DNA from 4 places in the Romboutsia sp. genome. Region 3 is predicted to be linked to each of the others. Evidence: riboswitches for the same ligand, from Rfam matches in the RefSeq annotation. Region 3 holds a riboswitch; each other region holds the start of a gene.
The links. A riboswitch is a leader RNA that binds a small molecule or an ion and turns the genes downstream of it on or off. The one in region 3 is predicted to bind lysine.

Region 1: linked by a shared signal. The riboswitch ahead of AC11VW_RS03195 (amino acid permease) and the one ahead of nhaC (Na+/H+ antiporter NhaC) in region 3 are both predicted to bind lysine.
Region 2: linked by a shared signal. The riboswitch ahead of AC11VW_RS07460 (aspartate-semialdehyde dehydrogenase) and the one ahead of nhaC (Na+/H+ antiporter NhaC) in region 3 are both predicted to bind lysine.
Region 4: linked by a shared signal. The riboswitch ahead of AC11VW_RS10770 (aspartate kinase) and the one ahead of nhaC (Na+/H+ antiporter NhaC) in region 3 are both predicted to bind lysine.

The regions. Positions count from the first base shown of each region.
Region 1 is NZ_JBXKIW010000029.1:2,135-10,449, reverse strand. Features, by position in the region: gene AC11VW_RS03205 (acetate uptake transporter) at 1-529, shown strand, start outside; gene AC11VW_RS03200 (YmaF family protein) at 706-1,188, opposite strand; lysine riboswitch at 1,405-1,578, shown strand; gene AC11VW_RS03195 (amino acid permease) at 1,732-3,204, shown strand; gene AC11VW_RS03190 (DedA family protein) at 3,347-3,946, opposite strand; gene AC11VW_RS03185 (VanZ family protein) at 3,991-4,449, opposite strand; gene AC11VW_RS03180 (HAD family hydrolase) at 4,636-5,265, opposite strand; gene kdsB (3-deoxy-manno-octulosonate cytidylyltransferase) at 5,279-6,004, opposite strand; gene AC11VW_RS03170 (aldolase catalytic domain-containing protein) at 6,080-7,705, opposite strand; gene AC11VW_RS03165 (O-antigen ligase family protein) at 7,698-8,315, opposite strand, start outside.
Region 2 is NZ_JBXKIW010000049.1:1,932-10,246, reverse strand. Features, by position in the region: gene dapD (2,3,4,5-tetrahydropyridine-2,6-dicarboxylate N-acetyltransferase) at 1-184, opposite strand, end outside; gene dapB (4-hydroxy-tetrahydrodipicolinate reductase) at 202-948, opposite strand; gene dapA (4-hydroxy-tetrahydrodipicolinate synthase) at 957-1,835, opposite strand; gene AC11VW_RS07460 (aspartate-semialdehyde dehydrogenase) at 1,988-2,986, opposite strand; lysine riboswitch at 3,248-3,418, opposite strand; gene AC11VW_RS07455 (amidohydrolase) at 3,617-4,735, shown strand; gene AC11VW_RS07450 (alpha/beta-type small acid-soluble spore protein) at 4,812-5,066, shown strand; gene AC11VW_RS07445 (class I SAM-dependent DNA methyltransferase) at 5,053-5,799, shown strand; gene hslO (Hsp33 family molecular chaperone HslO) at 5,823-6,698, shown strand; gene rpoN (RNA polymerase factor sigma-54) at 6,898-8,244, shown strand.
Region 3 is NZ_JBXKIW010000048.1:69,018-77,332, forward strand. Features, by position in the region: gene AC11VW_RS06815 (hypothetical protein) at 67-327, opposite strand; gene AC11VW_RS06820 (peroxiredoxin) at 577-2,370, shown strand; gene AC11VW_RS06825 (ribonuclease H1 domain-containing protein) at 2,413-3,021, opposite strand; lysine riboswitch at 3,208-3,380, shown strand; gene nhaC (Na+/H+ antiporter NhaC) at 3,513-4,943, shown strand; gene AC11VW_RS06835 (calcium/sodium antiporter) at 5,006-5,959, opposite strand; gene AC11VW_RS06840 (exonuclease domain-containing protein) at 6,054-8,315, opposite strand, start outside.
Region 4 is NZ_JBXKIW010000070.1:2,948-11,262, reverse strand. Features, by position in the region: gene add (adenosine deaminase) at 1-557, opposite strand, end outside; purine riboswitch at 636-735, opposite strand; gene AC11VW_RS10770 (aspartate kinase) at 834-2,027, opposite strand; lysine riboswitch at 2,149-2,319, opposite strand; gene AC11VW_RS10765 (TDT family transporter) at 2,501-3,466, opposite strand; gene AC11VW_RS10760 (MurR/RpiR family transcriptional regulator) at 3,613-4,485, opposite strand; gene AC11VW_RS10755 (2-oxoacid:acceptor oxidoreductase family protein) at 4,497-5,042, opposite strand; gene AC11VW_RS10750 (2-oxoacid:ferredoxin oxidoreductase subunit beta) at 5,066-5,881, opposite strand; gene AC11VW_RS10745 (2-oxoacid:acceptor oxidoreductase subunit alpha) at 5,866-7,017, opposite strand; gene AC11VW_RS10740 (indolepyruvate ferredoxin oxidoreductase subunit alpha) at 7,032-7,229, opposite strand; gene mnmM (tRNA 5-(aminomethyl)-2-thiouridylate-methyltransferase MnmM) at 7,305-7,892, opposite strand; gene AC11VW_RS10730 (pseudouridine synthase) at 7,902-8,315, opposite strand, start outside.

The DNA.
Region 1 (8,315 bases), on a different contig from region 3:
TGCATCATCTCAAAAATTAGGATTAACTTCAGGGGTATCATTAATTTTACCATGGGCAATATTTTTAGGAGCTACTGCTCAATTATTTGCCTGTATAAATGACTTCAAACACAACAATACATTTGGAGCTACTGCTTTTGGTGGTTTTGCATTTTTCTGGTATGCAGTTGGATTTACATGGTTAATACAAAATGGAGTATTTGGTCCTGAAATGGCAGCAGCTGCTGATGTTAAACAATTAGGATTTGCTTTCTTAGGGTACTTAATATTCTCATTATTTATGACTATAGGAGCAATGGAAACTCATAAGGTATTATTTATAATATTTGTACTTATAGATTGTTTATTCATAGGGTTAACATTGACTACATTTGGTATAGCAGAACATGCTAGTCATCAATTTGCAGCGTATTCTGAATTATTAGTATCAATAGCATCATTCTATGGTTCTGCTGCTGCTGTATTAAATCCTCACTTTGGAAGAGTATTTTTACCAGTTGGAAAGCCATTTGGCATATTTAAAAAATAATTATTCTCTTGTTTAAGAATATTTTAAAGTATATTTATAACTAAATTCTTAAATTATATAATTAATTTCAATATATCTAAATTTAAAAATAAAAACGTACTGAATTTATCAGTACGTTTTTTTATATATGCAAAAAAGACCATGAAATTTATTATCATGGTCCTTAGTAAATTTAATTACCCTCTAGTAGGACAATCTTGTAAAGGTAATAAAGGTGCTTGAATTTGAGTAGTGAAAAGGAATGGATGACAATGTTCATCAAAAATAGTAGTATTTCCCTTTACTAGATGGACATGTTTACCAGTATCTATACCATTCTCATCGAGTATCCTAATCATAGGACCAGTTGTAACGCATATTAGATGGAAATGATCAAAGAAATCTGTATTATCCTTAATCTTGTGAACATGGTTTGTTCCATTGTTTATTAGTATAGGTTCACCTGTAACTCCTGCACCACGATGGTTATGTCTGTCATCTTCTTCTTCCGCTAGTTTAACACTTTCTGAGTATTCATGAACATGCATTTCTCCACCATCTTCTCTACGACATTTAAAACATTCATCCTTTTTATGACATTTATTACATTCATCTTCTTTATGACATTTAAAATAGTTATTTGAATAATCTCTTTGGCACTTATTATTTTGACAACTCATTTTTGCATCTCTCCATTGTATTATATATTAAGAAATTCCTATAATGAATTTCTTAATATATAGTACGAATAAATATCAAATAAGTTCCTATTTTGTAGAATTTTGTAATACGTTTTATATGATTTTAAATAATAAATAAAAATGTAGGAACTTTAAAATATATATATTGACTTATTTATAATTTGGTTTATAATTATATACAAATACAAAGTAGATAACTGAGATGGAGGCGCGAAATTTAAAAGTAATATTATGGAGGTAAGCTCGATGAAGTAATATGAAAGGAAATTTCGCCGAAGTGAGTAGTTAATTGCCTTAACACTACTTGCTGGGCATATGTATAATATACATATGACTGTCACAATTTTTTTGTGGAGAGCTATTTTCAATGAAAACTTACGATACTTTCATGTCTTTTTTGATATGCAATTTTCGTATTTATGTCATGGGAATATTCCTATGGCATTTTTTATTTGTAAAAATATCTGTATTATCTTAGTTACTTACTTATGGAAATTTAATCCCATAAGGAGGGTAATTAAAATGAGTGAACAAAATAACGAATTAAAAAGAGGTTTGAGTGCAAGACATTTAAACATGATAGCTTTAGGCGGTTCTATAGGAACTGGTATATTCCTTGCAATGGGAAATACAATTCATCAAGCTGGACCTGGAGGTGCTCTAGCAGCTTATAGTTTAATAGGTTTTATGGTTTATTTTTTAATAACTAGCCTAGGAGAAATGGCAACTTACATGCCTATATCTGGTTCATTTAGTTCTTATGCTACTAAATTTATTGATCCTGCACTTGGATTTGCACTTGGATGGAACTACTGGTATAACTGGGCTATAACAATAGCTGCTGAAATGGTTGCTGGGTCTTTGATTATGAAATATTGGTTCCCTAACATTAATGGATTTTATTGGAGCATATTATTTTTAACAATAATTGTTGGATTAAATCTTTTATCATCAAAAGTCTTTGGTGAATCTGAGTATTGGTTTGCAGGAATCAAGGTATTGACTGTAATTATATTTTTAATAATAGGTGTATTAATGATTTTTGGAATAATGGGTGGAAATAAAATAGGATTTCAAAATTATAATATAGCTGGTGGACCATTCCACGGTGGAATAAAATCAATGTTTGCTATTTTCTTAGTTGCAGGTTTCTCTTTCCAAGGTACTGAACTTATAGGAGTTGCTGCTGGTGAAAGTGAAAATCCTGAAGAGACTATACCAAAAGCTGTAAATTCAATATTTTGGAGAATATTAATATTCTATTTAGGAACTATAATTGTTTTAGGTGCTATAATACCTTTTACACAAGCAAGTGTTTCAGAAAGTCCTTTTACTATGGTTTTTGAAAGAGCTGGAATAGCTGGAGCTGCGTCACTTATGAATGCAGTTATATTAACTTCTGTATTATCTGCTGGTAACTGTGGTATGTATGCATCAGTTAGAATGCTTCACTCAATGGCTCAAGAAGGTCTTGCACCTAAGGTGTTTTCTAAAACTAATAAAAATGGAGTTCCTGTAAATGCTTTAATTTTAACTACACTAGTAGCTTCTGCAAGTTTCTTAACTGCAGTATTTTCAGAAAGTACTGTTTATGTTTGGCTAGTTGCTGCATCTGGTCTTGCAGGATTTATAGCATGGGTTGGTATAGCAATGTGCCATTATAGATTTAGAAAAGCTTATGTACATCAAGGTAATGATTTAAAAGATTTAAAATATATGGCTAAATGGTATCCTTTGGGACCTATATTAGCACTTTTAATGTGTATTATTATCATTATAGGTCAAGGTTATTCATTTATAACACCAAAAGGTATTGATTGGAATGGTTTAATAGCTTCTTATATAGGTATTCCTTTATTTTTAGTTTTATATTTAGGTTATAAAGTTAAGCATAAGACTAAAGTTATTCCTTTAGATGAAGTTGATTTAACTTATAATAATCATACTCAAAATGATTTAAAAGGAGCTTCTGAAAAAACACTTGAGTTAAGCTAATAGCAATAGATGCTATAGTTAACTTATAAAGAGACTGTAGATAGATTTGTGGCTAAATACCTTAGGTGGATATATCGTACTTATAACCACCTCTTCTTTATTATATAACTTCACACATATCAAACATTTAGCTCTTTTCTATCTATCTCTTCTTTTCTTTTCTTTTTTTTATATAAATAACAAAACATACTATAGCTAATATGATAGTAATTATAATAGAGTAATTTCCTAAAATTTCAGCTATCAAATTCATATTATTTCCAACTATGTATCCTATACTTATAAGAAAAATATTCCATATTGTTATACCTATAGCAGAATATAACGTGAACAAAACTACATTCATTCTGGTAACACCTGCAACTATAGATATAAAAGTCCTTGCAACTGGAACAAGTCTTGATAACATAACCGATGCTTTATCATATTTTGTCATACATCTATATGACTGTTTTATAGCTTTTTTAGTTTTAGGATATTTAGATTTTAAAAAATATAAAAGGGGATTTCCAAACTTATATCCTACATAATAATTAATTATAGAACCAAATACTCCACCTAAAATAGATACTAATATAGTCACAAACAAATTCATATCAAACTCTAGTGCCAATATTCCTACCAAAGGTAGTACAACTTCACTTGGTAGAGGGACATTTGCATACTCTAGTGCAACTATTAAAAATATACTAATAGGACCATAACTTCTTATAAACTCTTCAATTAATGAGCTTAATTCCATTTTTGTCTACTCCTTTAGTTAAAATATCATAGTATTTTAATCCTTTAATTTTGAGCACTTACTTTTGAGTGCTTACTTATTTTCATTAATAAAAATATGATTATTAATCCTATCAATGCTCCAGTAGAATCTACCATTACATCTCTTATCTCTCCACTTCTTCCTTCTATAAATAACTGATGAAATTCATCTGTACACGCATAAAGTGCAGTCAATACAAATGATGTAACATGTGTTTTCACATCCGAATTTTTATTTATAGTTATATATATAAGTATAGCTAGTACAAAATATAAAAACATATGTGCACATTTACGAATTATAAATTGTGCTATGCCTATTTTCATCATACTATTTATTATACTACCTATAAGTGGTATACTACTTAACAATTCTATAGTTCCACCTGACTGACACGTTGATACTGTAGCTGGTTGATTTGATAAATAGAATATAATACTCATCCATAATATACTTAAAACTAAATATATCTTCTTTTTCATTGTTTACTCCTTAATATTACTTGAATTATATTGTCATTTTTATATTTCCTGTCGTACTTAAAGTAATTATTTTAAAATAATATAATTTATTAAATTTCCAAATTACATTTTACCATATTTTTCTACAATATAACGTAAAAAAAGCCTCTTTATAAAAATTTTTAAATTTTTATAAAGAGGCTTTTTTTATATCTGACTCAATAATTCAACATAAGTGCTATCAATATTTTTTAATTTAGAATTATTATATGCTATAAATGTTATATTATTTTTTAAAGCTGCTTCATAATCATTTATAGAATCTCCAATTAAAACTATATTTTTATCATCATAATTATTGTCCTTTATAATATTTCTTACCAAATCATTTTTATGTGTTGGTGATCCATGTATTGATTTGAAATATTTTTTTATATCTAATTTATCACATATATATTTTAATTCTATCTCTTCTGATCCCGATGCTATATGCATACTATAATTTTCGCTATTATTTTTTATAAAATTAATACAATCACCTATAAGATATTTAGAATTTACCAACTCTCTTTTCATAATTTCCGAAAATTTTTCCGCATATTTTTTTATTTCACATTCATTTATATTTTTTTTTAGAATTTTTGTATAGAAATATTCTATTTTATGAAATCTTGACAGTCCTCCATTTATCCTATGATATTCTATTAAATTTTCTACTTTTTTTTCATCATATTCATTAAAAATTTCTCTAAATCCTAAATCTCTAATATCCATAGATTCTAAAATGACTCCATCAAAATCAAAAATTATAATACTCTTCTCCATCAATATTCCCATATATACTTCCTTTCTATTTATTTTTCATAAATAATTTAACTCTTTCTAAGTCCTGTTTTGTATCTACCGCTATTGTATCTTCATCCGTTTTTATAAACTTTACTTTATATCCTGTCTCTATAAATCTTAGTATTTCTATATCTTCTACTTTTTCTATACACCCACGTTCTGAATTACAATAAAATTCTAGTGCTTTTGGTGTAAATCCATAAACACAAACCTGCTTATAATATAATGTATCTTCATTTTTAGGGTATGGTATTGGAAGTCTTGATAAAAAAACACCATATCCATCTTTATTTACAACCACTTTTGGAACTGTATTATCTACTATTTCATAATTCTTTTTTATTTCTGTCATCATATTTGTAACAAAAATCTCATCTTCATTATCATAAAATGGCTTTATGGCCTCGCTTATAACATGAGGTTGTATTGTAGGTTCATCACCTTGTATATTAATATATACGTCTGCATCTATTTTTCTAGCTACTTCACCAACTCTATCCGTTCCAGTTGCATGTTTATCACTTGTAATCACAACATTCATCTGTAGTTTTTTACATACCGTTTCAATCCTACTATCGTCCGTTGCTACATATACCTCATCAAGTTCTTTAACTTTAATTGCTTGTTGATATACCCACCATATCATTGGCTTCCCATTTATATCAGCTAGTGGTTTACCTTCGAATCTTGATGATTTATATCTAGCTGGAATAACACCTATAATCTTCATAAAATCCTCCTTTTTATTTAAAATGTAATTAATTGCATAATGTATTCATTGTTTTAAATAGAAATTTTACGCTACCTACTCACATACAGCTATTGCCACTTCTCTTAAATTTTTATTATATATACTATCTGTAACAAAATAAATATTTAAATCTTTACTTAATATATCTATTTCTTTCTCTATATTTATATTTTTCGCATTCATTTGTAATTCATTAAGTTCATATTCCAGATATTCTTCACAATAACTAGAATCTTTTGAGAAACCATCAAAGCCTAAAATAAATACTTCTTTTTTATTTAAAATTTTCAATAAGTTTAAAATCATTATCATAGAATTATCTCTAGCATCCACAGTACTTCCTAATATGTTATGATAGCTGATATCTATTACATCACTTTTTTGTTCTTCATGTTTGACATTTGACGTACAAATAAATTTTCTTTTAACATCCGAAATTTCTTCACTTAAAACTTTATCTCTATATTCTATATACCTTTTTTGATTACTGAAAAAAGAATAATCTGAATCAAATTTATTCAAAACATGGTTTATTGTTATTACTATAGAATTATTTTTGTTTATTTTTTGTAAATTTTCCGTAAGACTTTTTCCTGGTGCTAATAAGTATATATCTTTATCTACTATATTTTTTTTGAAATCAATTAAATCATTATTACTTTCTAGTATCTTAGAATTATAGTCACTATACAATTTTTCAATATATTCTTTATCATAATCTACTTTTTTATCACACTCTAAATATTTTAATATTTCTTCAATATCTGATATAGTAAGTGTCTTTTTATCTACTAAATACGTAGCATAATTTGGATGGCAATTATAAGTAGCTGATAAATAATGTGCCATAGAGTATCCCCAGTATTTTTTATTATATATCCTAGATATATAACTATCGATGATATATAATAATGGTTCTATAGAATACTTACCTTTATAATTCAAATTTAAGTAATTTAAAATTAGCTCAGCAGGTAAATTTCCAGCACCTCTACCCATACCAAATATAGAAGAATCTATTATTATATTTCTGTCTTTGCAAGTATTTATAAATTCAACTGCATTTGAATAAGCTAGTTGCAAATTATTATGACCATGGAATCCAATATTAATATTTTCTCGTAAATTATGTTTTATTATATGACTAATTCTAATAATTTCTGTATTTTTCATAGCTCCAAAGCTATCAACTATATAAAAAGCATATATATTTAACTCGTTACAAGCTTTAATCAAAGATAATATTTCCTCATCTGAATAATTTAAAATTACCATCGGCTGTACAAATACCTTATATCCTTTATTACATATTATTTCTATATCTTTTATGGCTTGTTTCCAATTTTTTTTATGAAAAACTAACCTTATACCATCTAATTTTATATTACCAGACTTTACTGGCAACTTATTAACATCATATTCTCCTAAATTTATCATCGCTACATATAAAGATTTTGAATTTCCTTTACATATTAAAGATTCTATTTCACTTATATCAGAAAATATAGTATTATCTTTAGTACTTTCTTTTTTTTCGCTTATATATCCACATTCAATAATATCAATATTAGATTCACCTAATGAATTAATTATTCGTACTATATTGAACCTATCAAATTTCCAATCATTTATATATCCACCATCTCTTAAAGTACAATCTAATATGCTTATATTACTCATAATAACCACCCTCTCTATTTCTATCGTATGGTATTGAAAACACAAACCAAAAAATAAATATCGTTTGGAACACATTAGCTAATTGCATTTCCGTAAATTGAGTACATATAAGTGTAATTGAAAGAGAGTTGAAAATAGCCCTCAAATCCTTACTTTTTATATATTTAGATTTTTTATATGTCACAATTATAAATATAAAAAAAGCTAAAAAACCTATAATTCCGTTCTCTACTAATAAACTGATATACAAGCTATGTGTCCCAAAACTTTGTTCCATATAATTCTCCATTTGCTTTTGTACGTTTCCATTCCCAATTCCAAATAACGGTGATTCTTTTCCCATTTCTAACGCATATCCCCATATGCTACTTCTTTTTCCAGTTGCCATCTCTAAATTTCCACTTTTGATTCCATCTATCATCGTACCAAACCTTTGTAACTCGCTTACATTACTACTTATAAATATCATTCCCATACATATAGTTAGAACAATAAATTCTTTCTTTATCTTTAAATCAGTATATATTTTCAAGTTATATATTAGTATTACAATTCCTAATATGGAAAATATTAATGCTGACCTCGATCCCGATATCAATATTCCTATTAA
Region 2 (8,315 bases), on a different contig from region 3:
GAACTTTCATTATTTGTTCATAATCACCGATTAAAGTATAAGAGCCATTAGATCCAAATACTTTAAATTCGTCATTTTTGTTAAATTTCAAGAAATCGCCATTTACATATATTTTAACAGGTGTTACTTTTTTTGAATTTTTTATGTATTTAGCAATTTCATAAGCATCATTTAAATTTATCATTAGATATCTCCTTTTAATTAACTTAGCATATTATCCATGTTGTAGTATCCAGGCACTTGACTAACTAAATATTTAGCGGCAGTTATAGAGCCTTTGGCAAAAATATCTTTAGACTGAGCAAGATGTTTTATCTCAACTATTTCATCATGACCTGCATATATAACATCGTGCTCTCCAACTATAGTTCCGCCTCTTACAGCGTGTATACCGACTTCGTTTTTATTTCTTTTAGCTTCACGGCCATATCTACCATAATTATATTCAATAGTAGGTAAGACTTCTTTCACGGCATTAGCTATCATAATAGCAGTACCGCTTGGAGCATCAACTTTTTTATTATGATGCTTTTCTATAACTTCAATATCAAAGTCATTTAACATCTTAGTAGCTTCTTTAACTAATCTTAATAAAACATTAACTCCTAAAGACATATTAGAAGAATGGAATATAGGTATAATTTTAGAAGCTTCTTTTATTTTATTTAATTCATCTTCATTATAACCTGTAGTAGCAATTACTAAAGGTGTTTTATTTTTAAGGGCAAAAGACAATACATCAGATAAAGTAGAGTGATGTGAAAAATCTATTATTACATCAGCACTTTCTGATATATCCTTCATTTTAGAGTATAATTTAAATGAAGTATCTTCAGTTGGGTTTAGAGAAGCCCCGCAAACTAATTCTAATTGTTCATCTTCTTGAACGCATCTAGTTAAAACTTTTCCCATTTTACCTAGACATCCATTTACTATAACTTTTAGCATAATCCCTCCTATAATTTTAATCCTCTATTAACTAATTCTTGTTTTAATACTTCTAAGTTGTTCTGATCCATTTCTGCAAGAGGAAGTCTAAGATTTCCAACTTTAAATCCTAATAAATTCATTGCAGTTTTTACTGGAATTGGATTTACTTCTATAAATAAAGCATCTATTAATGGTTTCATGCCAAGTTGTAATTCTCTAGCTCCTTGTATATCACCATCAAAAAACTTTTGAACTAAGTCATGAGTTTCTTTAGGGCATACATTAGCAAGAACTGATATAACTCCGTGACCACCAACTGATAATAATTGAAGTATAGAATCATCATTTCCAGAATATATAGCAAAACCTTCTGGAACTAATCTAGCTACTTCTGCAACTTGAGCTAAATCACCACTAGCTTCCTTAACAGCTACTATATTATCTATCTTAGCAAGTTCAGCAATCATGCTAGGTTTTAAATTCATAGAAGTTCTTCCAGGAACATTGTAAAGTATTATAGGTAATTCAACACTTTTAGCTATTGTTTCAAAGTGAAGTTTAAGACCTCTTTGATTAGCCTTATTGTAATAAGGAGTTATAACTAGTAACCCATCCGCACCTAGTCTTTCAGCTTCTTGGCTTAAATGAACAGAGTGCATAGTATTATTTGAACCAGTACCTGCTATAACAGGTATTCTTTTATTAACTTTATCTACAACATATTTAATAACAGCAAATTGTTCATCATCACTCATAGTAGTAGCTTCTCCTGTAGTACCACAAACAACTAATGCATCAGTATTATTTTCAATATGGTATTCAACTAATTTTCCCAATGTTTCAAAATCAACACCTGTCTCAGTAAACGGTGTAACTAAAGCAACTGCAGAACCTTTAAATATCATATACAAAACCCCTCTTATATAAAAATTTACCTGTATAGGTATCTTATGATTTTATTGTATTCTTATTAAAAAACATTATTACTATGACCATAGATAAGTTGATAGACAATAATATGTAAAATTTTACTAAATTATAGTCTATTAGTCTCAGATTATACTAAATTATAAGATAGTAATAATTCTGCTATTTGGACTGCATTAGTAGCAGCGCCCTTTCTAACATTATCAGCTACAACCCACATGTTAATACCATTATCTACACTAAAATCTCTTCTAATTCTTCCAACAAAAACTTCATCTTTTCCAGTACAATCAATAGCAGTAGGGTATTCATTGTCGCTAGGATTATCAATAACTACAACTCCAGACATTTCTTCAAGAGTTTTAACTAAGCTAGATAACTCGAAAGTTTCTTCAAATTCAATATTTATAGACTCACTATGACAATTTCTAACAGGTACCCTTACTGTAGTAGCTGTAATTTTCATATCGTAGTTATTAAGTATTTTCATAGTTTCATTTATCATTTTTAATTCTTCCTTTGTATAACCATTATCAGTAAATGAATCTATATGAGGTAGACAATTATAAGCTATTGAATGAGGATAGAATTTATTAGTTTCACCTATGATACCACCTTCTAAATCTTTTATTCCTTTAACACCTGAGCCAGAAACAGCTTGATAAGTAGAATAAACAACTCTTTTTATTTTATATTTATCATCAAGAGGTTTAAGTGGAACCATTGCTTGTATAGTTGAGCAGTTTGGATTAGCTATTATACCTTTATGATTTCTAACAGCATCAGGATTAACCTCTGGAACTACTAATGGAACTTCAGGGTCCATTCTCCAATGACTAGAGTTATCTACAACTATAACTCCTTTAGATGCAGCTATAGGAGCAAATTTTGCACTTATTTCTCCTCCAGCTGAGAATAAAGCTATTTGTATATCTCTATCAAATACATCTTCTTTTAATTCTTCAACTATATAATTTTGTCCGTTGAAAGCAACACTAGAACCTGCTGATTTAGCTGAAGAAAATAAGTATAAATTATCTATAGGAAATTGTCTTTCTTCTAATACCTTTAAAAAAGTTGTTCCAACCATGCCAGTAGCACCAACTATAGCTACATTTATTTTTTTCATAAAAAATACCCCCTAAATTAAATTTTTATATACTTGAAGCAATACAATTTAATTGTTTTAATAAACCATAAGTAATTTGTTGTCACTTATTTAAACAAAAGACTTAGAATACATGTCAATTGATTAAAGTGAGATACAAGGGTGAAGCTAATTTTATATAAATAGCTTCATTGGTATATATTATATTCCCAAAATATTAAAAAAATGCAAAAAAACGTGCAAAGGTATACTTTACACGTTTAATTTACGATACATCAAAGTAAACCTTGGAGCTCACCACTTAGCTAATAAGTGACAGTCTTACATATATTTTATGTAAGCCCAGAATATACCTTTGCAAAATATAATCTTCGGCCATAATTCCTTTTTCCAATAATCTACACTTGCCAGCTCCTATTGGATACTAATAATTACAGCGCCTCTACCTTAGGTTAGAAACTATTAAATTTTATTAACACTTATGATAGTATAAATAGAAATAAAAATCAACAATATTTTTTGAATTTATAATTATTAAAATGAATTTATATAAAATATAAAACTTTTTCTTGAAATAATATAGTAAATAGATACAATAGAAATAATATATTTAATACTATAGAAGTTATAAAATTAAGGAGGCTTTAGTTGATGGAGAATATTTCAAGTTTAAAAGATAGAATCTTTAATCATAGAAAATATTTAAATTGTATTGCAGAAAGAGGCAGAGAAGAATTTAAAACTTCAAAATATATAAGAGACTATTTAGATAAAATAGGTGTAGAATATGACACATATATAGGAACAGCTACAACTGGAATTATAAAAGGAAAAATAGGAAATAAGACGATTGCATTTAGAGCAGATATAGATGGATTAACAACAGAAGATGGTGTAAAACATTTATGTGGACATGACGGTCACACTAGCATATTACTAGGTTTAATTGAATTTATAAATAAAAATCAAGAAAATTTAAATGATAATATAGTATTTATATTCCAACCAGCAGAAGAAGGGCCAGGGGGAGCAAAGGATTTAATAGAAGAAGGTATTATAGATAATTATAAGATAGATGAAATTTATGGTCTTCACATATATCCAGAAATAGAAAAAGGATGTATAGGTATAAGAGAAGGATACTTTATGGCTCAAGTAGGTGATTTTGATATAGATATAGTTGCTAAAAGTGGTCATGGAGCTATGCCTCAAAATGGTATAGATGGAGTTGTTATAGCAGCGAATCTTATTAATAGCCTTCAAACAGTAGTGTCTAGAAATGTAAGCCCTATTGATAGTGCAGTGTTAAGTATAGGACTTATAAATGGTGGTACTAAGAGAAATATAATTGCTGAAAATATAAATTTACAAGGGACTGTAAGAACCTTTAATCCTAAGGTATATGTTAGTATGAAAGATAGAATAAAAGAGATATGTAAGGGAATAGAGTTGTCTTATAACTGTAAAATAAATGTTGAGATAAGAGATGATTATCCATCAGTGAACAATGATAAAAATTTATGTGAAAAATTTGTAGAAGCCGTAGGAAATAATAGCGTTATAGTATTAGATCCGCTTATGATATCTGAAGATTTTTCTTATTATCAAATGGAAGTTCCAGGATTATTTTTTATGTTAGGTTCAAGGGATGAAAAAAAGGGATTTGTTAGTGGACTTCATAGTATGAACTTTAATTTTGACAAGGAAATTTTAATTAATGGATTAGAGATTTACATTAAATTATTACAATATAAAAAATCAATAAATTAAAAAAGTGTACCCCTTTAAATACTTGTATAAAATTTGTTTATATGACAAAAATACAAGATGTAAAGGGGTGTTTTTTATGAATAATGAACTTATAAATAAACCAGGTAAAAAAAGTAAGAGCAATAGTAAAAAGAGTAAAATATTGACAGATAATGATATAATGAAATATGAGATAGCATCAGAACTGGGTCTATTAGATAAGGTTAGTGAGCAAGGATGGGCAGGACTTACAGCAAAAGAAGCTGGAAGAATTGGCGGTATGGTTACATCACGAAAAAAACAAAAGAAGAAAATGACGGAGGAGACAAATAAAGACAATGGATCAATATAGAGATTTTGCATTCATTTATGATGAACTTATGAATGAAGTTGATTATGATGGATGGGTTAAATATATAGAAGATATAATAAAAAATGAAAATGTAAAAGTACAAAACATACTAGAATTAGCTTGTGGAACAGGTAATTTAACTATACCACTTACTAAGAAAAATTATGATATAGCAGGTATTGATATATCAGAAGAAATGCTTACTGTAGCTAGAGAAAAAGCTGAAAAAGAAGGCGTGGAGTTAGTTTTACTTCAACAGGATATATCAGAACTAGATTTTGATGTAACAAATCTAGATTGTGTATTATGTGCTTGTGATGGGTTTAACTATATAACTTATGATGATGATTTAGAAAATGTATTTACGAAGAGTTATGAATTGTTAAAAGAAGATGGAATATTTATATTTGATATAAGTTCATACTATAAGTTATCATCTATACTTGGAAACAATATGTATGGAGAGAATAGAGAAAATATAGCTTATATGTGGCAAAACTATTTTGATGATGAAGAAAATCTAGTAGAAATGGAATTAGCATTCTTTATAAAGGATGAAGACGGAAAGTTTACAAGATTTGAGGAAGTACATCAACAAAGAGCATACACAGAAGAAGAAATATTAGACATGCTAAAATCGTCAGGGTTTAGCAAGATAAAAACTTATGGGGACTTTAAGTTTGAAAGCCCAAAAGAAGATAGTCAAAGAATATTTTTTGTATGTAAAAAATAGATTTAGTTAATGGAGGAATATTAATGACGGATTATGTAATAAGAGCAATGGCAGGACAAGGAGAAGTAAGAGCTTTCGTAGCAACTACTACAAATATGGTAGAAGAAGCAAGAAAGTTACATGAGACTACAAAGGTAGCAACTGCAGCATTTGGTAGAACATTAACGGCTACGTCTATGATGGGCTTAATGATGAAAAATGATGGAGATAAATTAACAGTTATAATAAAAGGTGGCGGACCAATAGGAACTATACTTGCTACATCTAATGCCAAAGGTATAGTAAAGGGGTACGTAGAAAATCCAAATGTAGAAGTACCTGATTATGAAAATGGAAAGCTAAATGTAGCTGCTGCAGTAGGAAATGATGGTGTTGTCAGGGTAACTAAAGACTTAGGTCTTAGAGAACCTTACAATGGAGCATATCCACTAGTGAGTGGAGAAATAGCGCAAGACTTAACTCACTACTTTGCACTATCAGAGCAAACTCCATCTGTAGTAGCACTAGGAGTTCTTACTACAGGCGTAAAAGTAGAACATGCTGGAGGACTAATAGTTCAATTAATGCCAGATGCTACAGAAGAAACAATATCTAAATTAGAAAAAAATGTAGCTAAATTAACATCTATAACAAATATGATGAGTGATGGAAAAACTCCAGAAGATATACTAAACATAGTACTTGAAGGGCTAAATCCTAAAATATTAGATAAAATAGAAGTTGGATTTGAGTGCGAATGTTCAAAGGAAAGAGTACAAAAAGTATTAGTAGCTATAGGAAAAAAAGAATTAGCTTCAATAATAGAAGAAGATAAAGAAGCTGAAATCGGATGTCAATTCTGTAATTCAAAGTACAAATATAATGAGAAAGAACTTTTAGAGATATTAGAAGATATGTAGTACCTAACCCCTTTCATACAAGATATATGGTAAAATATACTTGTACATAAGGGGTTTTTTAATTTTTTTATGTATATATATATTCTAAAAAATAAATAACTTTACAAGTAACGATATAGTGAATGTGTAAAAACTTAATTAGAACATATATATTTAGATAGAGTAAATTTTAAATATTGAGAATAATGAGGTGGACGTTATGAATTTTAATCATAGTTTAGAATTAACACAATCTCAAAAGTTAGTAATGACAACTGCATTAAAACAATCTTTGACTATATTAAATATGAGCAAGTTAGAGGTAGAAGAGGAAATAAAAAAAGAGTCAGAAGAAAATCCATTACTAGAAGTAGAGAGAACTAGTGAAATAAATTGGGAAGAATATATAAAAGATATTGAAAAGTCAATTAAAATAGACAGAAATGAAATTAATTATAATCCAGATAATAATATAGATTTAGAGAATATGATTAAATATTCATCAAATATATATGAACATTTATACCTTCAAATAAGCTTATATAAGCTAAGCAATGAAGACATGAAGGTTTGCAAGTATATTATAGATAGTTTAGATGAAGATGGATATTTAAGAAGTGATGAAAATGAAATAATTTATACATTAAGAATAGACAAGGATACATTTGAAGATTGTTTATTAAACATTCAACAATTAGAGCCAAGTGGGGTTGGCGCTAGAGATTTATCTGAATGTTTAATAATCCAAATGGAAAATCTTGGGTTACATAATGAGATACTACAAGAGATAGTTTCTAAAGATTTAAATTTAATAGCTAGTAATAAGTATAAAGAAATAAGTAAAAAATATAATATGTCGTTACAAAAATGTGTAAATTTAATTAGTATAATTAAAACACTAGATCCAAAACCAGGTAGATCGTGTTGTATAGAAAAAAGCGTTTATGTACAACCAGACGTAATAGTGGAAAAAATTGATGATGAATTTGTTGTTTATAGTAATACAAAAGATATGTGTAAAATAAAAATCAATAATTTCTATAAGGAAATTTTAAAAAATTCAGAATCTGATGATGACGCAAAAGATTTTATAAAAGAAAAATTAAACTCAGCTACTGGATTAATTAAAAATATAGAAAGTAGAAAAACTACTGTACTAAGAATTGCAGAAGAAATTATAAAATTACAAGAAGAATTTTTTAAAAAAGGAGCTAAATACATAAGACCAATGAGAATGAAAGATATTGCTGAAAAATTAGATTTTCATGAATCTACAATTAGTAGAGGTGTAAATGGAAAGTATATGCTAACTCCATTTGGTATGTTTGAATTTAGATATTTCTTTAGCAGTTCTCTTGATACTAAAGATGAGATGTGTGCATCTAGTACTAGTATAAAAAAAATTATACAGGATAAAATAAAAAAGGAAAATAAAAAGACCCCATTAAGCGATGACCAAATAGCTAAATGTTTAAAAGAAGATGGAGTAAATGTTGCCAGGAGAACGATTGCGAAATATAGGGAGGAATTAGGAATATTATCGTCTAGTAAGAGAAAACAATATTAATACATAAAAAAACATAAAAATATTATAAAAAGTATTGAAATATCGTTCCATTTCATTTAGAATAAAAGTAT
Region 3 (8,315 bases):
TAGAAATTTATAACAAAAAAAACACAGTTATCACTGTGTTTTAAGTTAAAAGTACTTTTATATGTATTATGATATTTTTCTTTTAGTCTGAGCAACTTCTCTGCAGTTGTCTCTTTTAACCTTACTAGGTACCGAACTTTTACTTTTTTGTATTTTCTTTTTACTAAAGAATATTTTTTTATAATTAAATAATACTAATCCAAATGTTAAACCTACAGTTAATCCTGTAAATATCATTAAATAATAATTTAATCCGATAAATACTCCCATCACAGCATTTACTATTATTAATGTGAACGTTAACAATAAGCAGATCACACTCGACATAATTAACACCCTTAAGATATTTTTCAACTTTCTTAGGACTTTCTTCAATTTTTTCACCCCATATAATAACAAATCTTTACATTTAATTCCTTACTTAACTATAACAAATATAATGAAAAATAGCAATTAATATTGATATTTTTTGTTGGAATTACTACTAAAATGTTATTTTATTCTACGTAACATTAGTCACCATAATTTAATACAATAAGAATAGGTAATATTTTATTAAATTAAGGGGTGATATATATGCCATGTCTGCCAAGTTTAGGATCAAAAACTCCTAATTTTAAGGCTAATACAACATTTGGACCTATTGAACTATCTGACTATACTGGTAAATGGGTTGTTCTATTTTCTCATCCTGGTGATTTTACACCAGTTTGCACAACAGAATTTTTGTGTTTTGCTAAATACTATCCGGAGTTTCAAAAAAGGAATGCAGAATTAATTGGGCTTAGCATTGATAGCAATAGCTCCCATTTAGCTTGGGTTTATAATATTTTTTCTCTTACTGGAGTTGAAATACCTTTCCCTATTATAGAAGATAGAGATATGACAATTGCTAGATTATATGGAATGATTTCAGAACCTATGAGCAATACTTCAACAATTAGATCTGTATTTATAATCGATGATAAACAAATTCTAAGAACTATACTTTACTACCCTCTAACTACAGGTAGAAATATTCCTGAAATACTAAGAATTATAGAAGCTCTACAAACAAGTGATAGAGATAACGTTGTAACACCAGCTAACTGGTTCCCTGGAATGCCAGTTATACTACCTTATCCTAAAACTTACAAAGAATTAAAAAGTAGAGTTAAGAACTGTGATAAAAACTGTACATGCGTAGATTGGTATCTTTGTTTTGTTCCTGATAAAAATTTAGAAATTTCTAATGATAATAATTGTATAGACTGCATTGCTTATAAATCTAAATCCTCTAAAAAAAGCAAAAATTATTCTCGACCTCAAATAACAAATATAAAAAGTCAACCTGTTGATATTTCATATTGTCCTGATGTAGCTCCAATAGTTATGGAGTATGTCTTAGGTAATCCAAGAAATGTTGACTCTACATTTTTAGATGCTGTTATTTATGCATTTGTAGAAATAAATCCTGACGGTACATTGTACGTTCCTACACCTAAGTATTTAAATCAATTGCTAAATCTAAAAACTGAAAAACCAGACTTAAAAGTAATAGCTGCTATAGGTGGGTGGGGAGCAGATGGTTTTTCTGATGCAGCTTTAACTCCAGCTTCTAGATACAATTTTGCTAGACAAGTTAACAAGTTAATAAATCAATATAAATTAGACGGCGTAGATATAGACTGGGAATATCCTGCTGTTAGTGCAGCTGGTATAAAATCTAGACCTGAAGATAAAGAAAACTTTACACTACTTCTCACTGCTATAAGAGATGTTATTGGTAATGATAAATGGTTAAGTGTTGCTGCTACCGGCGATAAAGCATATATAAATAAGAGTGCTGAAATAAATAAAATAGCTCCTATTATAGATTATTTTAATCTTATGAGCTATGACTTTACTGCTGGTGAAACTGGCGAATCAGGTAAAAAACATCAAGCAAATTTTTATGATTCTGAATCTTCTTTACCTGGATATAGTGTAGATCTTTGGATTAAAAATTTAGAAACAGCTGGAATGCCTGTTTCAAAAATTTTATTAGGTATTCCTTTTTACGGAAGACTTGGAGCTACAATCACTAAATCTTATGACCAACTTAGAGAAAATTATATAAATAAAAATGGATATGAATACGTTTTTGACGAAAAAGCTCAGGTTCCTTATCTTGTAAAAGAAGGTCAGTTTGCCATGTCATATGATGATCCTCTTTCTATATATTTAAAAGGTCAATATGTACTGAAAAATTGCTTAGGAGGAATATTCTCTTGGACATCAACTTATGACCAAGCAAATATATTAGTTAAAGCTATGAATGATAGTATAAATGACCCTGTATTATTTAAAGAAGAATTAAAAGGTATCTATGGAGATTTGGTAGAATTTTAATTTTTACAATATTTAAAAGTCTTGCAATTTATTGCAAGACTTTTAAATTCCTATAGCTGCTTTTGCTAATTTATCAGCTTCTTCATTATATTTATCACCACTATGAGCTTTTACTTTAACAAATTTCACATTTAATTTATCTTTTATACTATCATAAAATTTCTTATATGCTATTGTTCCTTCTTTGTTGGCCTTCCATATCCCCATGCACCACTTTTCAATTCCTTCATAATCAAAGTATAGTGTTAAATTTTCTATTTCATTACTTATGCAATATGCCATTGCAATTTTTGCAGCTTCAATTTCTCCTGCTACATTTCTCATACTTACAAGTGATTCATCTTGTCCTTTTATACTATATGTTTTTTCAACAATATTATTTTTTAATATAACTACCCCTGATCCAAAAGCTCTAATACAATGTTCATAACTTCCATCTACATATGCTTCTACAGAACTTTCTAAGTTTTTAAACTCTATAACTTTTATGCCTTCTACATACTCTTTTGCTTCATCTAAAGTTGTGAAGCTTTTATATTCGGCTCCCGAAAATCCATTGACTTGTTCCTTACATTCATTCCAAGTATTATATATTCCTATTTTTTTTCCTTTTCTTACAGCATAAAATTTTTTCTTACTCAAATAGATCACTTCCTTACAATTATTTTTCCAATTAACATAATAAATATTTTATCCTAAAAGCATTGATTTTAAAAGGTTTATTTGATTTTACAATATTCTATTAAATGTAGTGTTTTTCGATTTCAAACCATTTATTTCTTGATTATTTTTTAAATATAGAGTATGATTTATTTAATAAATAAAATATCGGATATAACTAATGGTAGAGGTCGCATTGTTAATAAGTAATTTTGTGGAGTTAAGCACGAAGAAACAAAATGAAAGGTAACTATGCCGAAATGTATAAGTGATGCTTTAAACTTATATATTGGGGTCATATAAAATATATATGACACTGTCACATAAATATGTGGAGTACTATCTTTAGATTAAGTTTTTATTCAATTTTTAAATTGAATGCTTAAGTCTAGGGTAACTTCTTACCCTAGACTTTTTTTAATCTTCAATTTCTCCTTAGCACTATATTCGACATAAATTATAGGAGGATTTTTATGACAACAATGACAACAAAAAGTAAAAAACAAGCAACTTTATTAGATGCAATTTTATGTATAGGGTTTTTAGTTGCAGTTTTAGTAACATGTTTAGTAGTTTTAAAAGATTATGAAATATCGGCTCATGTTCCGCTTGTAGCAGGAGCGATTTTTGCAGCATGTGTTGCTGTATTTAGATTAGGATTCACTTGGAAAGAATTAGAAGATGGAATTTTATCCACAATAAATACCACTATGCAAGCAATACTTATTCTTTTAGTAGTTGGTATGTTAATAGGTACTTGGATTCTTGGAGGTATAGTTCCATCTATGATATATTGGGGACTTAATGTTTTATCTCCTGGTATATTTTTAGTAGCAACTACAATTATATGTTCAATTGTTTCTATTTCAACTGGTTCATCTTGGACAACTGCCGGAACAATCGGTATTGCCTTACTTGGTATAGGTAGTGCTCTTGGTATACCTACTCCTATAATAGCAGGGGCTATTATATCTGGTGCTTATTTTGGAGATAAAATGTCTCCATTATCAGATACAACAAATTTAGCTCCTGCCATGGCTGGGACTACTTTATTTGAACATATTAATCATATGTTATATACAACTATACCCGCGCTTTTAATATCACTTGTGCTGTATGGGATAATTGGTATGAAATATGCGGGTAGCCAAATCGATACCTCTCAAATAAGCCAAATACAAAATACTTTAGTTAATAATTATACTACTTTGTCTCCATTACTACTTCTAGTTCCTGTATCTGTTATAGTAATGGTAATATTTAAAGTTCCAGCAATACCTGGTCTTATAGCTGGAGTTATACTGGGTGCTATAGTTTCTGTAGTGTTCCAAGGCGCTTCTATAGCCGATGTATTTGTAGTTGCTAAGAGTGGATATGTTTCATCTACAGGAATGGACTTTGTTGATGAACTTCTTACTCGTGGTGGTCTAGATAGCATGTTAGGAACAGTTTCTTTAATGCTTTGTGCTTTAACTGTTGGAGGTATATTAGAAAAAACTGGAATGTTAGAAACCTTAGCAAAATCTATTTTAAGCGTTGCTAAAGGAACTTTTGGTTTAATCGCTGCAACAATATTCACTTGTATAGGAACTAATTTAGCTGTTGCTGATCAATATTTAGCTATCGTTATACCAGGAAGTATGTATAAAGATGCCTTTATAAAGCAAGGTTTATCTCCTAAAAATTTATCTAGGGCTTTAGAGGACAGTGGTACAGTAACTTCTGCTCTTATTCCTTGGAATACTTGTGGAGCTTATATGTCAGCTACTCTTGGAGTTGGATCATTTGCATTTTTACCATTTGCATTCTTAAACTTACTTTGCCCTTTAATTTCATTATTCTATGGTGCAACAGGAATAACAATTGCAAAACTTTCTGATGAAGAAAAAGAAAGATTAGAAATTGCTTCTTAATAAATGTAATAGCGTTGTTTAATAATAACAACGCTATTTTTTAATTCTAAGGAAATTATACTTTATTGTCTCATTATTATAAATACCATATATGCAATGTAAATTAATACAAGAAACAAACCTTCTACTTTATTGATACTTTTCTTTGTGGTAGCAAGTATATAAGTTAGTACAGTTACAATTATCATAATAAGCATATCTGTAAATACAATAGAATGAACTTGTATATTGCTTACTGTTGATGATAAACCTAATATAAATAGTATATTAAATATATTTGAACCAACTACATTCCCTATAGCAATATCACTTTCTCCTTTTCTAGCCGCAACTACGCTAGTTACAAACTCAGGTAAAGAAGTTCCAATTGCAACTATAGTAAGACCTATTAAATTTTCACTCATCCCCCATGCTATAGCTATATTACTAGCAGAATCTACTACTATTTGACCACCTATAAGAATACCTACAATTCCCAATGCACTCATTAGAATACTTTTACCCATAGAAATATCTTCTTTTGCTTGCTCTATATTCATTTCTTCTTTAGATGTAATGGCCATTTCAATTAAATAGTACATAAATATACCAAATAAAGCTAATAACATAAGACCATCTGCTCTAGTTAATAAATTCTCATTATATCCCTGAAATTTTATGTCATGTGATAATATCATTAAAACTACCACTGCTAATGTCGCAAATGGAAACTCTTTTATTATAGTACTTTTTTGTACTTTTATCGGATTTATCATCGCTGCGATTCCAAGAACTCCTAATAAATTAAATATATTCGATCCTACTATGTTGGCAATTGCCATGTCATTATTTCCTTTTAATGCAGCAGTTATACTAACTGCTGCTTCTGGAGCACTAGTTCCAAATGCTACTATAGTCAAGCCTATTATTAATGTAGGAACTTTGAAAATCCTAGCTATAGATGAAGAACCTACTACAAACGTATCTGCTCCTTTTATAAGAAGTAAAAAACCTATTATCAGTAATATATAACTCATATAAACCACCTTTCTTATTCTTTTCGTTTTTATTTAAGTATTTATATAGTTATTCTTTATAAAATATGTAAATCTTATTCAAAATATACATATATCAATGTCTAAGTCTTTCTTTAGGTATTAAATAACTTTGATTAAAATACCTTATTTTTAAGACTTCATTTTCTAAATAAACAACATTACTTTTTATATATCTATTTTTCATTTCTTCATTCATAAAATTTTCTATATTTTTCATATTCATATTTTCGCTGTACTTCAATAATTTTATAATATCTATCAAAGCTTCATTCATTACATTTTTTCTACACATATATAAATGGCTATTCATATAATCTTGTATTTTATCTTTACTCATAAGATTTATCCTACATCCATGTAAATCTCTTTCTAGTTTTTTTAGTGTATATAAATTAGTCCCTGTATTAAAAATTATAAAGCAACCATAATCATATTTACTTCTTAAAAGTCTTCCCATAGCTTGTTTAACTTTTATAGCCATTTGTGGGTAATTTATAACATGATAAGGTAAATTATATTTTTTCATTATAGTTGAATATAATGGGTCTTTAGGATTTAAATTTGGTATTTTATCTAAAGTAACACAAATCAATCCATCTCCAGGTACGTCTACTCCTTCAAAGCATCCTTTTGACCCTAATACAACACACTTTTTATTTATGTCTTTTAAGTATTTAATACCTTTTTTATTCATATAGACTTCTGTATTTTTCCTATGTAAATCATCTATAAGATTTTCATAGGTCTTCTCTAATCTATCTTTACTATTAAATAAAGATAGTAAATGTCCCTGGGTTATTTGAGATATATTCCCTATAGCACTACTCATTTCTTTAGGAAACTCGTTATTGCTATAATTACATAAATCATTTAATCCAATTATAGAAACTCTATTTTTATAATCATATAAAGGTTCTATTATCTTTTCTATATTATCTACTCTATTTATACCTAATGTTTTTTTAAAATAATCCATACTATTTTCTACGCTTAAGGTAGCTGATAAAAATATCGCACTTTCTACTTGAGCTAGTATATTTTCTTCAAATAATTCTGCTAGCTTTAATGGAACTACTCTAATCTCAAAATTTGTATAGTCTTTGTCTATTTCTACTATTCTTGCAAAATCATCATCTTTGCTGTATTCCATAAATAGTTCAAATGTTATTTTTATATCTTCTAGTTCTTTTATTCTTGCTTTCCCAAATTTATATACATCTGATTCTTTATCTATACTATCATCATCTAAATTTCTATCTATTATAACTAGTATAGATACTAAGTTTCTTATTATACTTTCGCAACTCATTTTTATTTGTTGACTATATTTGCTATATTTTAATTCAATAATTTCATTATTCTTTCTTATTTTTCCTGCAATCTCATGCTCTTGTAAATTTAATTCCCACCTTAAATTGTATTTACTTATATTTTTATAATCTGAATTAACCCCAAAATTTAATATATCCTTCATTTTTTCTATTACAAAATTTATATTTCTACTTATCTTATCTTTTATATTTCTGTCAAAATGTACATGATGATAAAATTTATCAAATGGTTTTATTTTTCTATTTTTATTAGAGTTACCATATGCAAATGCACTATCTTGCATATTTTCATATGGGTATATTTCTCTTAAGAAATAATTTAACATTTTGTAATCTATTACACTTGAAAAGAAATCATATCCTTTTTCTGCTAAGTTATGGCCTTCATCTACTATTATATGTTCTAATGGTTTTTCTTCTTTGTAAGGCCATTTTGCTAGTAAGGAGTGGTTTATAACTGTTATGTCTTCTTCTTTTAATTCTTCTGTTCTCTTTTTATATAAACAATCTTTAAAGCATTTTTTAGGTCTGCACAAATTAGGATCACACACTACATATCTTAAATGAGTATTTATTTCCTCAAAATGATTTAGTATCCAATAATTTATTTCTTCTATATCACCATACTCACCTTCTTCTACTAACCTTTCTAAAATTATAATTGCTAAGATTTCATTTATAGATGGATTTTTAATTGTATAATCCTTTTTATAATTTTCTAGTTTTTCTACACATATATAGTTATTTTTTCCCTTTATATAGCCATAACTTACTTTATTATTAAGTCCTAGCGAATTTAGGACATTAGGAATATCTTTATTTATTAACTGGATTTGTAATTCTTTTGTATCCGTAGATATAACAACTCTTTTATTATATATTCTAGATTCTAAGATTGCTGGCAGTAAATATCCAACACTTTTGCCTATTCCAGTAGGTGCTTCTATACAAGCAATTTTGGAACTCCCCGAGTTACCTTTAAATGTCTCTCTTATAGTCTTAGT
Region 4 (8,315 bases), on a different contig from region 3:
GCTTCATCTATTACAGGTTTAAATTCCTTAGCAAACCCTTCTACTTCAGGTCCACATAAATCTATACCTACAACACCCTTGTTTAAAAATTCTTTTCCTTCTTTAACAACTAATAACCCCTCTTCTACACTCATAATTCTCATACAAGATAATATTAAATTCCCCTTTATTTCATACATCTTCTCTGCTTTTTTAATGCCACATATTGCACTTTCTATTATCTCTTTAACACTTAATCCTTTTTGTATATGAAGAAGTGGCGCAAACCTTACTTCTATATATTTAACATTTTCCTTTGCTGCATCTTCTAGTAATTCAAATGTAATTCTTTCTAAACTTTCTTTACTTTGCATTACTTTATTCGGTAAGTAAAACTTTGTTAAGTATTCATTAAGTGAAGTACAATCTGACGGTACTTGAACAAGATTTTTTATTTCTTTTTCTTCATATGAAGGTAACTTTACATTTTCTCTTTTTGCTATATCTATTATTGTATTTGCTCTAACGCTTCCATCTAAATGGCAATGTAATTCTATTTTTGGTAAATTTTTAGTCATAATCTTCTCCTTTTTATATATTATAGTTTTTATTTTTTGTATAAAAAAAATCCTGCTTACAAAGAAGTTTTGCATAATAAATATACATAACTTCTTCGTAAGCAAGAATTATTGGTTCTTGGTAGAAACCCCCAAACCATATTATTGGGGTTATACGAAAGATTTATTTCTGACTATTTTATTATCTTTTTTTAATGTTGTCAATATACTTTAGATAAATATATTTAATTTCTATTATTTAACCTTGGCTGTAAGTTAAGTTTTTTATATTTTTTATTATAAATCAAATCCTCTAGCTATTTTATCTATTGCAACTTGCTTGTCCTTACTATCTATAGCACATGTTATTCTTATTTCAGATGTAGTTATAAGCTTTATTCCTATATTATTTTCATTAAATATCTTAAATACCCTAGAGGCTACACCATGAGTATTTTTCATTCCAAGACCTACTAAAGAAAACTTTGTAATATTATCATCTATAATCACTTCTTCATCACTTGCATACTTAGATACTACAACTCTACATTCATTTAGTTCTTCTTTAGGTATTGTGAAAGATAAACCTATTCTTTCATCAACTGGTGCAGTTTGACTTATCATATCTACGCTTATTCCCTTATTTGCAATATCCTCAAATAGTTTAGCCATATCATTTGAGTTAAAGTCTTTTATAGTTATAGATGTATCCTCATCACTAGTAGCTAAGCCTGTTATTATTTTATTCTCTAATTTCACTTCTTTTCCTCCCCTTATATAAGTTCCTCTTTCTTGTCCACATGAAAGTCCAACATAAATTTCTATTCCATATTTTTGAGCAAGTTCTATACTTCTTGAGTGCATTACTTGTGCCCCTGAGCTTGCTAATTCTAACATTTCTTCATATTCTATTTCTTCTAGTTTTTTTGCATCTTTATATTTTCTAGGGTCTGTAGAATAAATACCATCTACATCAGTATAAATTTCACATTTACCATTTAACTTTATAGCTAAAGCTACAGCAGATGTATCTGACCCCCCTCTACCAAGAGTCGTTATATCCCCCTTATCATTTACACCTTGAAATCCTGTTACTATTACAACTTTCCCTTCGTCTAAACTTTTTTCTATTTTGCTAACGTCTATATCATCAATTTGTGATTTCCCATGAAAACCACTAGTGTTTATTTCTAATTGATATGCACTATAGCTTATAGACTCACAACCTAATGAATTAAGAGCCATAGCTAGAAGTGATGCTGATATCATCTCTCCTGTTGACATTAATACGTCTAATTCTCTTTTGCTTGGCTTTTTTGTTATATCACTTGCTAGTTTTATATAACTATCTGTAGTGTCACCCATAGCTGATACTACTACCACGATTTTAGAATTTTGTTTCTTTCTTTGTATTATATTTTTAGCAATTGATTTTATTTTGTCAGTACAACTAACAGAACTTCCTCCATATTTTTGAACTACTACATCCATATTTTATCCCTCCATTAAAAATTCGATTCGATCAAGTGGTTAACCCACATTTGAAATATAATTTCATAAAAATATAAAAAAATGCCCAAAGGAATACTTTGGACATTTTTACACTCAAAGTAAACCTTGTAGCTCCCCACTTAAGAATAAGTGACAACTTTGCATATATTATATGCAAAGCCAGAAAATTTATTTGCCAATAAACTTCCTTCGGCTATAATTCCTTTCCTCAATCGTCATTGCTCGCCAGCTATTATTGAGTACTTATAATTACAGCACCTCTACCCTAGGTTCATTATTTATATTATTAATATAGTTTTACCACATTTTTTAGAATTTTTCAACTTTTTTTTATTTACTTATTATTTTATTTTATTTATATTGACATCTATACATACATAGTAATAGTTTTATGTTATTATAAATTAGTTAGTGGTCGTGAATAACGATCCCTTTATTTAATGCTTATTTAATTAATTCGTATTTTTTAATAAAGCTATAAATAGTACTTCTAATAATTTGTATACTATATACCCAATTACAATAGTTGCTATAAATAGTTCTATATAAAATATTTGATTGACTAAATTCGATAAATTTAAATTTATATTCACAAGATATTTATAATATCTTTGCATTGCTAAGGTACCTAGTGCTAATGGAAATGTAAGTGGTGCTAACCCCGGATGAAAAGGGACTTTTATAAGCTTTGGTATTAATATATATACATATAATGTTGACAAAAGTGATAGTGGTACTAGTACATATATAAATATAGTTGGCGGTTCATTAAATACTGGAAATAATCCTGCTAAACATAAGCTTGCGGGTGCTGCCATTATTGCAACAGTAATTTTTTTATTTTCTGGTATTTTTTCTACAGCTAACATTCTATATATCATTACAATTAACATTATTATATAAACAATAAATGAATAATAAAACATATTTTTAGATAAATCGGGAAAATTCATAGATCCACTAGTTACTGCTGCGACTCCAATTCCAACCGTTGGAACAAACCAACTTGGTACCATTTCTTCTAGCTTGAAGTTTTTCACCCTAGTTACTATAAATATTATCGAAAGTATAATGTAGAGTATTATTCCAAACAACCAAATTCCTCTACCTAATGTTGGATTTATTATATCGTATACGAACGTTGAAAAAACTATGAGTGACATTGCCATAGTTGGATAAAAACTTCCTATTACACAATGTTTCATTTCTTCATATACTTTCTTAGGGTGAAGTATTATTTTGGAAAACATAATAATTATTGCTATAAGTGTAAATATAGATGCAAACACCCTTATAGATGTTGCTCCTAGGCTTGACCATACTCCACCTAAGGTTATAAAACCTAATGATATCCCTGTTATAGCTACTGGTATATTTCCTATTTTTTCTTTTGTGATTTGACCTTGAAGTCTTTTCATTTTTTCGTCCTACCTGTTTATATATTTTAAATCTTGTATACAATATTATAATAATATTATGTTTGTATGTAAATATAAAAAAGTTATAGAATTAGTTTTCTTTTTGCACTAATTTCTATAACTTTTCATTTTTGTTATTTTATATTTTATTCATATACAGAATATCTATCCCATATTTGTTCTAAGTCATCAAAGTATTCTTTTATATCATCTTTTTCTTTCATACCTACAGATACTATAAGTGCATTAACTATACTTAAAGCTGGAACTAATGAATCAACAAAAGATGCCATATTACTTTTTACTAAAAGAGTATTATCTGCAATTGATGCTACTGGTGAAAACAAACTATCTGTTAAAGATATTATATGAGCTCCTTTTTCTTTAGCATAGCTTACTATTTGATATGATTTTTTAGAGTATCTTGGGAAACTTATTGCTACTAAAACATCGTCTTCATTAATTCTGACTACTTGTTCAAATGCATCTCCCATATCCATTCTAATTATGTGGACATTATCAAGTATTATATCTAAATAGAATCCTAAGTATTGAGCTATTGTGAAAGAGCTTCTCATACCTAGTATATATATTTTTCTTGCCTTTAGTAACTTGTTTGCAGAATCTTCAAAAGCTTTTTTATCAATTTCTTCTAAAGTACCTTTTATGTTATCACTATCACTTTTTAATACTTTATTAAGTATAGTACTATCATCAAGATACTCTTTTGCCATTTCTACTCTTTGTACTGTTGTTAATTTATTTTTTATTAATTCTTGAAGTGCTGCTTGTAATTTTGGATATCCTGAATACCCTAGTGCATTTGCAAATCTAACAACTGTTGATTCACTAACTCCTACAGTATCTCCTAATTTACATGCAGTCATAAATGCAACTTTATCATAATTTGCTAAAATGTATTGTGCTATTAACTTTTGTCCCTTACTAAATCTTGGGTATTGAGCTTGGATATCTGTTATTAACTTTTTACTGTCCCTTAAATCTTTAGTATCGTCCATATGTATCTCCTTTAGTTGTTTCCATCCATATTCTTACTGAAAAGTTCAATTCCTTTTTCAAATGCTGCTATATTTAAATTCTCAGTTCCTTTAGGAACTCTTTTTATTATTGACTTTTTTATATTTTCTATATCTACATTTTCTATTACCTGACTAATTACCCCCAGTGCTACCATGTTTGCTGCTACTTTACTGCCTATAACTTCTTTTGAAGAATCCATTATAGCAAGCTTGTAAATTTTTACATTTTTTGTGCATTCTACTTCTATTGAACTATCTACTATTATTATACCACTATTCTCTATATCTTTTAAATACTCATTTAAAGATTTTTGTGTTAAAGATAGTAATATATTAGGTTTTGCAATTTTAGGGAAATTTATATCACTATCACTTATTATTACTTCAGATTTACTAGCTCCACCTCTAGCTTCTGGTCCGTATGATTGTGTCTGAACTGCATTTAAGTTTGAGCTTATAGCGCCTTCTGCTAATATTATTCCTGCAAGTATTAGACCCTGACCACCTGAACCACTAAGTCTTACTCCTATTTTCATATTTTTTTATCTCCTTAAGCTATTTATTTATTAAACTTATCTAATACTTTTTTATATTCATCTGTGTATTCGGGTTTAATTGTGTCTTTAAATATCCCTATATGTATCTTACCCTCAACATCTTCTTTGTCAAGTTTGTCTCTCTTATTTATATCAACACTTCTATCTCTTAATTCATTCATTAATGTCACAGCTGAACCTTTTTTATTTTTTCTTCCATAATATGTTGGGCATATGCTAAGCCCTTCTACTACTGAAAATCCTTTATGCATTAGTCCTTTTTTTATGTATTGTATAGTACTTGGAACGTGATATACCGTACCACGAGCCACAAATGTTGCTCCTGCTCCACATGCTAATTCACATATGTCAAATGGCTTATCTATATTTCCAAAGGGAGAAGTAGTTGCCAAATCTCCAGTTGGTGTTGTTGGTGAATATTGTCCCCCTGTCATACCGTATATGTTATTGTTAAAAACTATTGTAGTAATATCTATGTTTCTTCTACATGCATGTATAAAATGATTTCCTCCTATAGCTGTTGCATCTCCATCTCCACTTATTACTATTACATGGAGCTCTGGATTGGCAAGCTTTATTCCGGTTGCAAATGCTAAGGCTCTTCCATGAGTTGTGTGTATAGTATTAAAGTCCATATATCCAGCGGCTCTTGATGAACAACCTATTCCTGATACAATACAAACTTTATCTTTATCTAATCCTAAGTCTTCTATTGCCGTGGCTATAGCTCTCATAAGTATGCCGTGACCACAACCTGGACACCATATATGAGGAAGTCTATCTGTTCTTAAATTATTTTTTATTACTTCACTAGGCATTTTAAATTTTCCTCCTTAATAGTATCTATTATTTCAGCCGGAGTTATAACTTCACCATTTATTTTATTTATTCCAATTATATCTTTATCTTTTCCTAAAACTCTTTGTACCTCTAATATCATTTGACCTTTATTCATTTCTACAACAAATACTTTATTTACATTCTTACTTATTTCTTTTAATTTTTCCTCTGGAAATGGCCACACTGTTTTCACACTAAATAGTCCAGCTTTTATATTTTCTTGTCTTAAAACTTTTATTGCATCCTTACAGGAACGGCACATACTTCCAAATGATACAAATAAAATATCTGCATCTTCAACCTCATAGCTTTCATAAATTAATATATCATCTAGATTGGATTCTACTTTTTCAAATAATCTATTCATTAGTTTATCTGTTTCAGATGTACTATTAGTTGGAAATCCTGTTTCATCATGCATAAGACCTGTCACATTATATCTATATCCTTCACCAATACTTGCCATTGGTGAAACAAAATCAGAACAACATTCATAAGCCTTATATTCTTCCTTGCTACATGTTGGCTTTTTTCTATTTACAACTTCTAATTCTCCTACTTCAGGTATTCTAATTTTTTCTCTTAAGTGACCTACTACTTCATCTAGTAAAAGTATTACAGGTGTTCTATATTTTTCTGCAAAGTTAAATGCTTTTACTGTTAATTGGAATGTTTCTTCTACAGTAGACGGTGATAATACAATCGTTGGATGATCTCCATGCGTTCCCCATTTTGATTGCATTAAATCTCCTTGTGATGGGCTTGTAGGTAGTCCTGTGCTAGGTCCACATCTTTGTACATTAACTATTACACACGGTGCTTCAACTAAAGATGCATATCCTATACACTCTTGTTTAAGAGAAAAACCTGGTCCACTAGTTGCCGTCATAGATTTATATCCTGTTAAAGATGCTCCAATAGTTGCTGCAATTGAAGCTATTTCATCTTCCATTTGTATAAATTTACCATTTATCTTGGGAAGTATTAAAGAAGATAATTCAGCTATTTCTGTAGATGGTGTTATAGGATATCCTGCAAAAAATCTCATACCAGCATAAATTGCTCCTTGTACACAAGCTTCATTTCCTTGTAATAACTTTACTCTTTCAGACATACTCAATCCCCCTTTTAATTTTTTTCATTTTTCTGTAAATATATTGCATAATCTGGACATCTCTGTTCACATTTACCACATGATATACACTGCTTACTATCTTTTATGTAAACTCCACTTTCATCTAAATCCAGTATTTTCACTGGACAATACTCCACACAAATACCACAGCTTTTGCACCATGACTTTTCTATAACTAATTTTTTTTTCATAAGATCCCCCACAACCCATAAAATTCATACTTTTATTTTTTTTAATACAAAAAAAACCATGCTTAAAGCATGGTTTTAATATTCTTTCTTCTTCTCTATCAAAACTAGTTGTGGAGGATTATTTGCTTGATTTATAAAGCCGCATTCCAACACACTAAATTCGCTTTGATTCAAGTTTTTAACAAAATCATATACACTATTTTTTTCATCAAGTCCACCTGGGTGGCCTGTGTAGATAGCAACACTTACTACACCATGAGGTTTCAATAGCTTTAAGCTATGCTTTATAGCCTTTATCGTTGTATTTGGTTTTGTTATAATCATATGCTGTGCTCTTGGTAAATATCCCAAATTAAACACAACACATGAAATCTTTTTATCAATATCGATGTAGTTGTCCATATTTTCATGACCATCGAGTATTAACTGTACTCGATCTTCAAGATTTTCTTTTTCTAGCTTTTTTCTTGTTGATTTAATAGCTTCTTCTTGTACATCAAAACTATACACAAATCCATTTTCTCCAACTTTTTGCGCTAGATATCTTGTATCATATCCATTTCCCATTGTAGCATCTACTACAATGTCTCCTTCTTTTATTATTTTTTCTAAATATATCTTATTTATATCAATAACATTCGTAAGGTATTTATCTCTTTTCATATTGCACCTCTACTTTAATCCTTTTAAGTACTCAACTTCTTCTGTGCTTAGATGTCTATATTCTTCCACTTTAGTTTCTCTTAAAGTAATTTTACCCATAGCTACTCTTCTTAATCTTAGTACAGGATGTTCTATAGCTCTACACATTTTTCTTACTTGTCTATTCCTACCTTCATGGATTTTTATTTCACATATTGCATAATTTTTTTCTTCATCTTTTTTAACTATTTTTATTTTAGCAGGAGCTGTTTTATAATCCTCTATATAAAGTCCTTCTTCAAAATTTTTCATTTCATCAATTGTTGGTATACCTTTTACTATTGCCATATAAGTTTTATCAACCTCATGCTTTGGATGAGTTAATTTGTATGTTAAATCTCCGTCATTAGTAAGTATTAATAATCCACTAGTTTCATAATCTAG